Regions from separate parts of the Erwinia wuhanensis genome, predicted to be linked through region 3. Evidence: predicted binding sites of a transcription regulator. Region 3 holds the regulator's gene; each other region holds the start of a gene.
What was found. The regulator sigma-54, encoded in region 3, starts transcription at its own class of promoters, with help from an activator protein. The targets are predictions, from matches to a motif close to GTTGGCACANNTTTCGCTNT.
Positions count from the first base shown of each region.

Region 1: glnK (P-II family nitrogen regulator) is a predicted target of sigma-54. The motif match lies at 2,529-2,548, and genes of this name have one in related genera.
Region 2: QZH36_RS17355 (gamma-glutamyltransferase family protein) is a predicted target of sigma-54. The motif match lies at 2,545-2,564, and genes of this name have one in related genera.

Region 1 covers NZ_JAUJUH010000002.1:565,446-569,425, reverse strand. The annotation lists gene QZH36_RS07180 (SmdA family multidrug ABC transporter permease/ATP-binding protein) at 1-605, shown strand, start outside; gene QZH36_RS07175 (SmdB family multidrug efflux ABC transporter permease/ATP-binding protein) at 592-2,346, shown strand; gene glnK (P-II family nitrogen regulator) at 2,597-2,935, shown strand; gene amtB (ammonium transporter AmtB) at 2,956-3,980, shown strand, end outside.
Region 2 covers NZ_JAUJUH010000007.1:263,532-267,511, reverse strand. The annotation lists gene QZH36_RS17365 (AtzE family amidohydrolase) at 1-730, opposite strand, end outside; gene hpxX (oxalurate catabolism protein HpxX) at 727-912, opposite strand; gene QZH36_RS17355 (gamma-glutamyltransferase family protein) at 925-2,511, opposite strand; gene hpxU (MurR/RpiR family transcriptional regulator HpxU) at 2,694-3,533, shown strand; gene QZH36_RS17345 (transporter substrate-binding domain-containing protein) at 3,786-3,980, shown strand, end outside.
Region 3 covers NZ_JAUJUH010000003.1:61,419-65,398, reverse strand. The annotation lists gene lptC (LPS export ABC transporter periplasmic protein LptC) at 1-129, shown strand, start outside; gene lptA (lipopolysaccharide ABC transporter substrate-binding protein LptA) at 101-643, shown strand; gene lptB (LPS export ABC transporter ATP-binding protein) at 647-1,372, shown strand; gene rpoN (RNA polymerase factor sigma-54) at 1,421-2,854, shown strand; gene hpf (ribosome hibernation promoting factor) at 2,877-3,164, shown strand; gene ptsN (PTS IIA-like nitrogen regulatory protein PtsN) at 3,358-3,840, shown strand; gene rapZ (RNase adapter RapZ) at 3,930-3,980, shown strand, end outside.

The sequences.
Region 1 (3,980 bases), on a different contig from region 3:
GCGACATCCGCTATCACGGTATTCCGCTGCCGCAGCTGCGTCTGGACAGCTGGCGTAGCCGCATGGCGGTCGTCAGCCAGACGCCGTTTCTTTTTTCCGACACCATCGCCAACAATATCGCATTGGGTCGACCTACGGCGCAGCAAAGCGATATTGAGCGCGCCGCGCGGCTTGCCTGCGTACATGAAGATATTCTGCGGCTGCCCCAGGGCTACGATACCGAAGTTGGAGAGCGCGGGGTGATGCTTTCCGGGGGACAGAAACAGCGTATATCTATTGCCAGGGCGTTGCTGCTGAACGCGGAAATCCTGATCCTGGACGATGCGCTGTCGGCGGTCGACGGCCGTACAGAACACCAGATACTGCATAATTTAAGAAAATGGGGCGCAGGAAGAACCGTGATTATCAGCGCGCACCGTTTGTCCGCCCTGACGGAAGCCAGTGAAATCCTGGTGATGCAGCAGGGCACGGTGGCCCAGCGCGGGCAGCATGAGGCGTTGATTGCCCAGGACGGCTGGTATCAGGATATGTATCGTTATCAGCAGCTGGAAGCCGCGCTGGACGAGGACGAAATCGCGAAAGGGGTACCGCATGGCGAATCTTAATCAGCTCTGGCCCACGCTGAAACGCCTGCTGCGCTACGGTTCGCCGTGGCGGAAATCGCTTGGCCTGGCGATAGTATTGCTGTGGATAGCGGCGGTGGCGGAAGTGCTCGGCCCGGTGCTGGTCAGCTATTTTATCGATAACATGGTGGCGAAGCATTCCATGCCGCTGGGGCTGGTCACCGGGCTGGCCGTCAGCTTTCTCCTGCTGCAAATCCTGGCCGCCGCGCTGCACTACTGGCAGTCGCTGCTGTTTAACGAGGCGGCGGTAGGCGTAGTGCAGCGGCTGCGTACGGACGTCATGGACGCCGCGCTGCGCCAGCCGCTGAGCGCTTTTGATACCCAGCCCGTTGGCCAGATTATTTCACGCGTGACCAATGACACCGAAGTCGTGCGCGATCTCTACGTCACCGTGGTAGCCACCGTGCTGCGCAGCGCGGCGCTGATCGGTGCCATGCTGGTGGCGATGTTCAGTCTCGACTGGCGCATGGCGCTGGTGGCGATAATGATTTTTCCGGCCGTGCTGACCGTGATGCTGATTTATCAGCGCTACAGTACGCCTATCGTACGGCGAGTGCGTAGCTATCTGGCCGATATTAACAACGGCTTTAATGAAGTGATCAGCGGCATGAGCGTGATCCAGCAGTTTCGTCAGCAGGCGCGCTTTGGTGAGCGGATGAGCGAAGCGAGCCGCTCGCACTATCTGGCGAGAATGGAAACGCTACGGCTGGATGGCTTTCTGCTCCGGCCGCTGCTCAGCCTGTTTTCCGCCATGATCCTGTGCGGGCTGATGCTGCTGTTTGGCTTCTCCTCCAGCGGCAGCTTCGAGGTTGGCGTGCTTTACGCGTTTATTAACTACCTGGGCAGGCTGAACGAGCCGCTGATTGAGCTGACCACCCAGCAGTCGATGCTGCAACAGGCGGTAGTGGCCGGCGAGCGCATTTTTGAACTGATGGACGCGCCTCGCCAGCACTATGGTCAGGATAGTCGGCCGCTGGCCTCGGGGCGCATTGAGATTGAACATCTGAGCTTCGCCTACCGCGACGATCGCAACGTGCTCAACGATATCAACCTCAGCGTGCCTTCGCGCAGCTTTGTGGCGCTGGTCGGCCATACCGGCAGCGGGAAAAGCACGCTCGCTAACTTGCTGATGGGCTACTACCCGGTGAAGCAGGGTGAAATTCGCCTGGACGGCAGGCCGCTGACCGGGCTCAGCCACGGCGTGCTGCGCGAAGGCGTGGCGATGGTGCAGCAGGATCCGGTGGTGCTGGCCGACACCTTTTTCGCTAACGTGGCGCTGGGGCGTTCGATAAGCGAAGAGGCGGTCTGGCACGCGCTGGAAACCGTTCAGCTTGCCGAACTGGCGCGCTCGCTCTCCGACGGTATCTATACGCGGCTGGGCGAACAGGGTAACAATCTTTCCGTGGGTCAGAAGCAGCTGCTGGCGATGGCGCGCGTGCTGGTCGCCTCGCCGCAAATTCTGATCCTGGATGAAGCGACGGCGAATATTGATTCCGGCACGGAGCAGGCGATCCAGAAAGCGCTTAAGGCCGTTCGTCAGCAAACCACGCTGGTGGTTATCGCTCACCGACTCTCTACTATTATCGATGCGGATACCATTCTGGTGCTGCACAGAGGCCATGCGGTAGAGCAGGGCAACCATCAGCAGCTGTTGGCGAAACAGGGCCGTTACTGGCAGATGTATCAGCTCCAGCTGGCGGGCGAGGAGCTGGAAGAAACGTAATACCGCTTCGCTGCACTAAAAGCAGGCGGTCGGGCTGATAAAACAGCGGCGATGCACAATTTCGACGCGTAACGCACCTTAATGGTGCGTTTTCTTTTTCCCTCTATGCTTAATGTCATCATCAGGCCGCCACGCGTACGCAATATCTGCCGCCGCGCCTTTTAAAACGCACGTTTCTGATTTATGGCACAGCCTTTGCTTTGGTTAACGCAGGGCGGAATCACCGTTTTCTTTAGCTGGAGGGGATCGTATGAAGCTGGTTACCGTGGTAATCAAACCGTTTAAATTAGAAGACGTGCGCGAGGCGCTTTCTGCCATTGGCATTCAGGGCCTGACCGTCACCGAAGTCAAGGGATTTGGTCGCCAGAAAGGCCATGCCGAGCTTTATCGCGGCGCTGAATACAGCGTGAACTTCCTGCCAAAAGTTAAAATCGATGTGGCGATAGCGGACGACCAGCTGGACGAGGTTGTCGACGTTATCAGCAAGGCCGCCTACACCGGCAAAATTGGCGACGGTAAGATTTTTGTCGCTGAACTACAGCGGGTTATCCGTATTCGCACCGGCGAAGCGGACGAAGCCGCACTCTGATCTCGGGGCTAAGAATTGTGATGGGATGGGATAAAATGAGAAAAATGACTACCTTCGGCCTCGCCAGCCTCAGCCTGTTGCCCTCGCTTGCGATGGCGGCGCCGCCAGCCGTGGCGGACAAGGCCGATAACGCCTTTATGATGATTTGCACCGCGCTGGTGCTGTTTATGACGCTACCCGGCATTGCGCTTTTCTACGGCGGCCTCATCCGGGCCAAAAACGTCCTGTCCATGCTGACTCAGGTTTCCGTGACCTTTGCAATGGTGTGCGTTATCTGGATGCTCTACGGCTATTCGCTGGCCTTCAGCACGGGCAACGCTTTCTTTGGCGACTTCAGCATGGCGATGTTGAAAAACATTCAGCTGACGGCGCTGGTTGGAACCTTCTACCAGTATATTCACGTTTCGTTCCAGGCTTCCTTTGCCTGCATTACCGTCGGCCTGATCGTTGGCGCGCTGGCCGAGCGTATTCGTTTCTCTGCGGTGCTGATCTTTGTGGCTATCTGGGTCACTTTCTCCTATCTGCCCATCGCGCACATGGTCTGGTCCGGTGGACTGCTGGCGCAGGACGGCGCGCTGGACTTTGCCGGCGGCACCGTGGTGCATATCAACGCCGCCGTTGCCGGTCTGGTCGGCGCTTACCTGGTCGGCAAACGCGCGGGCTTTGGCAAAGAAGCCTTTAAACCGCACAACCTGCCGATGGTCTTCACCGGCACGGCGATCCTGTATGTCGGCTGGTTCGGCTTTAACGCCGGTTCGGCGAGCGCGGCTAACGAAATCGCGGCGCTGGCATTCCTGAACACCGTTATGGCGACCGCAGGCGCGATGCTGAGCTGGACGTTTGGCGAATGGGCGCTGCGCGGCAAGCCTTCGCTGCTGGGCGTCTGCTCTGGTGCGATCGCGGGTCTGGTGGCGATTACGCCAGCCTGTGGCTATGTTGGCGTCGGCGGCGCGTTGGTTATCGGTATTATCGGCGGTCTGGCGGGCCTGTGGGGCGTTACCGTGCTGAAAAGATGGCTGCGCGTTGACGATCCCTGTGACGTGTT
Region 2 (3,980 bases), on a different contig from region 3:
TTTCCGCCTGAAAGCTATCCTGCGGATCGCGGCCCTGTAACGCATCATAAACCAACGCCAGATCTTCGGTGCTGCGGGCGAAAGGCCCGATATGATCGAGGCTGGCGACAAAGGGCTGGCTGCCGCTGCGCGACAGGCGGCCAAACGTCGGCTTCAGGCCAAAAATGCCGCACAGCGAAGCCGGTACGCGGATCGAGCCGTTGGTATCCGAGCCCAGTGAAAAATGCACCAGGCCAGCGGCGACGGCCGCCGCCGAGCCGCCAGAGGATCCCCCGGCGATACGTTGGCTATCGTGAGGGTTACGCGTGGCGCCGTAATGGCTGTTTTCCGTGGTAAAACCGTAGGCATAGGCGTCCATATTCACCATGCCGGACAGCAGCGCGCCCGCCTCGCTGAGCTTGCTCACTGCCCAGCTGTCTTTTTTGGCCGCCGGGCGATCGCTGAGCAGGCTGGCACCCGCCAGCGTGGTATGGCCTGCAACGTCAAAAAGATTTTTTACCGCGCAGGGAATGGCCGCCAGCGCGGGTAACGGACGATCCTCTTTGCGCTGACGATCGAGGCGATCGGCCTCGCTCAACATGCGATCCCGCGTTACGCTCGTCCAGGCATTGATCGTCGGATCCAGCCGCTCGATCCCGTCCAGCGTTTGCTGCGCGATTTCTCTGGCGCTCAGCTCGCCTTTAAGCAGCGCGCTTTTTAGTTCGGCAATGGAAAGGGAGCTGAGCGTCATGCTTTATATACTCCTGCGATTTCCTGACGTTCATCCAGCGGGAACGCCATCAGCGGCCCGGCCATCTCGGCAATACGTGAAAACTGCACCAGCAGCTCGGCGCGACGACGATCGTCCATCGGTACGCCCAGCACCTGCTCCATGTGGGCCAGATAAGCCGTCCAGTCAATTTCGGTGTTCATAATGTTCTCCTGTTAAAAACCGGCCGCGCTGCCGTTGCTGCGGGGATCGCTGGCGCCTTCCAGCATGCCGTTGGTATGGCGGACAATCGCGCCTGCGTGGCCGACCGCCTCGCTGAAATCCTCCAGCGCTTCGACTTCATGCCCCAGCTCGCGCAGGCGGGTAAAGGTGGTGGCGGAAAAACGGCCCTCCAGCTTCAGCGAATCGGAAGCCTGGCCCCAGGTGCGGCCGAGCAGCCAGCGCGGCGCGCTGACGCACTGCTGTAGCGGCATTCCCTGCACCACGTGACGGGTAAAAATGGCGGCCTGAGTCTGCGGCTGGCCGTCGCCGCCCATCGAGCCGTAGACCATGGTGCGGCCATCGTTCAGCCGAGCGGCGGCGGGATTAAGCGTATGAAAAGGCTGTTTGCCCGGCGCTAAAGCCAGCAGGTGTTCGGGATCCAGGCTGAACGCCGCGCCGCGGTTTTGCCAGGTGATGCCGGTGCCGGCCAGCACCACGCCGCTGCCGAATTCGTGATAGATGCTCTGAATAAAAGAGACGGCAAGGCCGCTGCTGTCCATCACGCCCATCCACACGGTATCGCCCGGCCCTTTGCCGGTTCCCCAGCCGGCTGCGCGGCTGTCGCTGATTTGCCCCGCCAGCGTTTCGAGCTGGTCGGAATCAAGCAGCGCCTGCATCTCTTCGCGCATATGCAGCGGATCGGTGATATAGCGGTCGCGCAGGCCGAAAGCCAGCTTGGTCGCCTCCACGATGCGGTGCACGGTCTGCACCTCGTCTGCTTCCGCCATATTCAGATGATTGGTGATGCCCAAAATCGCCAGCGACACCAGGCCCTGGGTCGGCGGCGTCATATTAAAGACCTCGCCGTACTCGTGGCGGATGCTTAATGGCTTACGGCGCTTCGCCCGATGCTTATTAAGATCTTCCAGCGTAATCGGCATGCCAAGCGCCGACATTTCTGCCGCCAGGCGATTAGCCAGCGAGCCGCGATAAAAGCTGTCCAGCCCCTGTTCCGTCAGGATGCCCAGTGTGTTTGCCAGCGCCGGTTGAGTAAAGCGGCTGCCGGCGCGCGGCACCTCGCCATCCGGCAGGAAAGCGGCCGCGAAGCCCGGCTGCGCCGCCAGCTCGTGATATTTGCCGGCGGTTGCGGTCGACTGCGATTGGGTGACGGGAATGCCGTCCGCCGCATAGCGGATCGCATCGGCCAGCAGGCGTGAAACGGGCATCACGGCACCGCTAAGCTCGTTGGCTATCGTCAGCGCTTCTGACCAGCCGCTGACCGTTCCGGCTACCGTCAGCGCCGATTTTGGCCCGCGATGGGGGATAGCCGCCGCGCCGTCATAAAAAGCGAAATCGGCCAGCGATCCGGCCGCGCCGCTGGCGTCGATGGCGACAGGATCGCCCTGCGGCGGCATAATCAGCCAGAAGCCGTCGCCGCCCAGCCCGTTCATATGGGGATAAACCACAGCGATCGTGGCCGCCGCCGCGACCATCGCCTCAATAGCGTTGCCGCCTTCGCGCAGAATGGCCAGCGCGCTTTCACTGGCGAGATGATGAGGCGTTACGGCCATGCCAAGCGGAGCGAGATTACTTTGTATCATCACGTTCTCATTTTCAGGGACGGAGCAGAAAGGGAAGCAAGAGCTGTTCCAGTTTGTTGCAGCCGGAACGGCAGGGCAGTGAAAAAACGCGTCCGGCTTGCAAGATGAAGGTGAACTTTTCTGCCCGGCACGTTATTTGTATACGTTATCTTCTCTGAAACAAAAGTTACAAGGTTCATATCATGAAGCAGCTTGATGAGCGCCTGAGAAATCACTATCCCCAGCTTTCTCCGCAGGAGCAGCGCGCGGCGGATTTCATCTTCGATCATTTTGACGATTTGATTAGCTATAACAGCGCAGAGCTGGCGCGGCTCAGCGGCGTTTCTAAAGCGACCGTCAGCCGCTTATTCAAACGTCTTGGCTATGAGAAATATCGCGATATGCGCGACGAGTTGCGTACGCTGCGCCAAAGCGGCATGCCGCTGACCGACAATCGCGACGCGGTGCAGGGCAACACGCTGCTGGCGCGCCACTACAAGCAAGAGATGGCAAACCTGACGCAGTGGGTAAGCCAGCTGGACGCCGCGCAGTTCGGCGAGGTGGTGCAAAGACTGGCCGCCAGCAGGCGCATCTTTATTGTCGGTATGCGCAACTCCTGGCCGGTGGCGCTGCACCTTCGGCAGCAGCTGTTGCAGGCGCGCGGCGAGGTCTCCGTCGTGCCGCAGCCGGGGCAGACGCTGGCGGAAGAGCTGCCGGATATGACGCCGGACGATGTAGTGGTGGTGATTGCCTTTCGCCGTCGTCCGCGCATCATTAAGCCCCTGCTGCAACAGCTTCAGCAGGCTGGCGTGCCCACGCTGGTGATTTGTGAGCCGCAGGCGCAGGCGATCCTGGCGCTGGCGACATGGCAGCTTTGCGCGCCGCTGGACAGCGTGTCCGCTTTCGACAGCTATGCCTGCGCCAACAGCCTCATCAACCTGCTGACCAATGCGCTGCTGCATGAGCTGTTAAGTAAAGGTCGTCAGCGCATCCATCATATCGCTAATCTGTACGGCCAGCTGGACGAGCTGGAACAACGCTGACAGGGCACCATTTTGGTGCTTTGCTTTATTTCAGGGCAGCGCCGCAGGCATCGGGAAACCATTTTCTGAACTTGCTGACATGCTTCTTTTTCTGCCTTATCTCCTGCTTTCTGGCTGGTTTGAAACCGCTTTTTCCTTTGTTTGCGTGCTGTTCCACGGCTGGCGATCCCTTTTTCCGTGGCTGGCACATTAGTTGCAAATGATTATTTCAGGAATCTTTCGTTTCATATTGGCTTAACCGGGGAAGAGAAAATGAAAAAAACGTTACTGGCGATCGCGGGCGCAGTATTGCTGTTCACCCAGGCCGCACAAGCGGATCAGTTGCAGGATATAGAGAAACGCGGCGTGCTTCGCGTCGCCGTGCCGCAGGACTTTCCGCCGTTTGGCTCGGTCGGCACCGAGCTACAGCCGCAGGGTTACGATATCGATATGGCGCGCTACCTGGCC
Region 3 (3,980 bases):
GTAACCTTATACGGCAACAGCTTCAGCTCTAGCGGCATGAAGATGCGTGGCAATTTACGGAAGAAAACCGCCGAGTTGATTGAAAAGGTCAAAACCTCCTATGAAATTCAGAATGCGAACCAACCTTAAGTTTTTGACGCTCGGCCTGCTGCTGACTGCCAGCCTGCCCGCTCTTGCCCTGACGGGCGATTCGGATAAGCCGGTCAACGTGGACTCCGAAAATCAGGCGCTGGATATGCAGGGCAACGTGGCGACCTTTACCGGCAACGTCATCGTGACCCAAGGCTCGATCAAAATCACCGCGGATAAGGTTGTGGTCACGCGTCCGAACGGCGACAGCAACAAAACCATCGTGGATGCCTGGGGCAATCTGGCGACGTTTTATCAGATGCAGGACAACGGCAAGCCCGTTAAAGGCCATGCGCAGAAAATGCACTACGAGCTGGCGAAGGACTTCGTCGAGCTGACGGGCAGCGCTTATCTGGAGCAGCTGGACAGCAACGTCAAAGGCGATCGCATCACCTATCTGGTGAAAGAGCAGAAAATGCAGGCCTATGGCAATACCGGCAAGCGCGTCACTACCGTGCTGGTGCCTTCGCAGCTGCAGGATAAAAACGCCTCCTCCCCCAAGAAGAGTAACTAAGCCATGGCGACTTTAATTGCGCAAAATCTGGCGAAGGCCTACAAAGGCCGACGCGTGGTGGAAGATGTCAGCCTGGAGGTAAAATCCGGTGAGATCGTCGGCCTGCTGGGCCCGAACGGCGCCGGTAAGACCACCACGTTTTATATGGTGGTGGGCATTGTGCCGCGCGACGCGGGCCGCATCGTTATCGACGATGAAGATATCAGTATTCTGCCGCTGCACGCGCGCGCGCGTCGGGGCATCGGCTATCTGCCGCAGGAAGCCTCTATTTTCCGCCGCCTGAGCGTGTACGACAACCTGATGGCGGTGCTGCAAATCCGTGAAGATTTAACGGCGGAACAGCGAACCGATCGCGCCAACGAGCTGATGGAAGAGTTCCATATCGCGCACCTGCGCGACAGCATGGGTCAGGCGCTTTCCGGCGGTGAACGCCGTCGCGTAGAGATCGCCCGCGCGCTGGCGGCGAACCCTAAATTCATCCTGCTGGATGAGCCTTTCGCAGGCGTCGATCCGATTTCGGTTATCGATATCAAAAAGATTATCGAACACCTGCGCGACAGCGGCCTGGGCGTGCTTATCACCGATCACAACGTCCGTGAAACGCTGGCCGTCTGCGAACGAGCCTATATCGTCAGTCAGGGACACCTGATCGCTCACGGCTCGCCTGAGCAAATCCTCCAGGATGAACAAGTTAAGCGCGTCTATTTGGGCGAAGAGTTCAGACTCTGATAAGGTGTTCAGACCGGTCAAGATTTTTAAGGAATAAGTATCCTGAATATGAAGCAAGGTTTGCAGCTCAGGCTTAGCCAACAGCTTGCCATGACGCCACAACTGCAGCAGGCGATACGTCTGCTGCAACTCTCTACGCTTGAACTCCAGCAGGAAATTCAGCTGGCGCTGGAAAGCAACCCGCTGCTTGAACAAACCGATCTTCACGAAGAAGTCGACAGCCGCGAATATCAGGAAAAAGAGGCGCTGGATACCCGCGAGGCGCTGGAACAAAAAGATATGCCGGAAGAGCTGCCGCTCGACGCCACCTGGGACGAAATCTACACCGCCGGCACGCCGTCGGGCACCGGCACCGACTACCACGACGACGAGCTGCCTGTTTATCAGGGCGAAACCACCCAGTCGTTGCAGGACTACCTGATGTGGCAGGTAGAGCTGACGCCTTTTACCGATACCGATCGCGCCATCGCCACCGCCATTGTCGACGCCGTGGATCCGACCGGCTATCTGACCGTTTCTCTTCAGGAGATCCAGGAGAGTATCGGCAACGAAGAGCTTTCTGCGGAAGAAGTCGAAGCGGTACTGAAGCGCGTTCAGCGGTTCGATCCGATCGGCGTCTGCGCACGCGATCTGCGCGACTGCCTGCTGGTGCAGCTGTCGCAGTTCGTGGATGACACGCCCTGGCTGAAAGAGGCCAGGCTTATTGTCAGCGACCATCTGGATCTGCTGGCTAACCACGACTTCCGCAGCCTGATGCGCGTCACGCGGCTGAAAGAGGACGTGCTGAAAAACGCCATGCAGCTGATCCAGTCACTTGACCCGCGTCCCGGTCAGTCGATTAATACCAGCGAACCGGAATATGTCATCCCGGACGTGCTGGTGCGTAAAATCGGCGCCCGCTGGGTGGTGGAACTGAATGCCGACAGCGTGCCGCGCCTGAAGATTAACCAGCACTATGCTTCGCTGGGCGGCAGCTCTCGCAGCGACAGCGACAGCCAGTTTATTCGCAGCAATTTGCAGGAAGCCCGCTGGCTGATAAAAAGTCTGGAGAGCCGCAACGATACGCTACTGAAGGTCACGCGCTGCATCGTCGACCAGCAGCAGGCTTTCTTCGAGCAGGGTGAAGAATTTATGCGTCCTATGGTGCTGGCGGATATCGCCTCCGCCGTAGAGATGCACGAATCGACGATTTCACGCGTTACCACGCAAAAATACCTGCACAGCCCACGCGGTATTTTTGAACTGAAATATTTCTTCTCCAGTCACGTGAACACCGAAAGCGGCGGCGAAGCCTCTTCCACGGCCATTCGCGCGCTGGTGAAGAAATTGATCTCGGCGGAGAATCCCGCCAAGCCTCTTAGCGACAGCAAGCTGACCACCCTGCTCTCCGACCAGGGGATCATCGTGGCCCGCCGCACCGTCGCGAAGTACCGAGAGTCTTTATCCATCCCGCCCTCAAATCAGCGCAAGCAGCTGGTCTGAACGAACAGATAAGGAAGAGCTTATGCAACTCAATATTACCGGGCAGAATGTTGAAATTACCGAGCCTTTACGTGAATTCGTGGTGGCTAAATTCGCCAAGCTGGAGCAATACACTGACCGTATCGGGCAGGTTTATATTGTGCTGAAGGTGGAAAAGGTGACGCAGGTCGCCGATGCGACGCTGCACGTCAGCGGTGGTGAGTTGCACGCCACCTCGGAAGAAAAAGATATGTATGCGGCGATTGACGGCCTGATTGACAAGCTGACACGCCAGCTGAATAAACATAAAGACAAGCTGAAGCAGCATTAATTACCCTTGCAGCATTGATTATTTTTTCGCCACCCTTATCTGATAAGAATGTGGTGTAAACTAACCGGCTCGTCTTCTGATTGCAGAAGGCGGGCCGTTAATCAACGGGCATAATGCATTCGACTGATGGCCTGCCGAACGATCGGGCAGCGCCGTTTTGCCAGGCGGAAGTGAATACCTAAGTGAACCTATGATGAACAATGACCTGACACTGGAACTGAGCTCGGTCCTGAGCCTTTCCTGTACCCGCAACGGCGTGCACTGCCAGAGCAAAAAGCGGGCGCTGGAGATTATCAGCGAGCTGGCGGCCAAACAGCTTAATCTGCCGCATCAGACGATCTTTGAAGCGATCCTGACGCGTGAACGTATGGGCAGTACCGGCATAGGTAACGGCATCGCGATCCCACACGGCAAGCTGGTGGAAGATACGCTGCGCGCGGTAGGCGTGTTTATCCGTCTCGATCAGCCGGTAGCCTTCGACGCTATCGATAATCAACCGGTCGATCTGCTTTTCGCCCTGCTGGTGCCTGCCGATCAGTGTAAAACGCATCTGCACACGCTCTCGCTGGTCGCAAAACGTCTGGCCGATAAAACGGTCTGCCGCCGACTGCGCGCTGCGCAAAGCGATGAAGAGCTGTTTGCTATCATGGCAGAGGAACCACAAGCCGCCTCTTAAGCCTTTAGTGGGCCGGTCTGTCGGCCCGAGCGTATGCACAGGGAAGTTCCCCGTCCCTTTGGAAAGGCTTCAAATCAGGAGAATAAGTCATGGTGCTGATGATCGTCAGCGGGCGTTCTGGTTCCGGTAAGTCCGTCGCG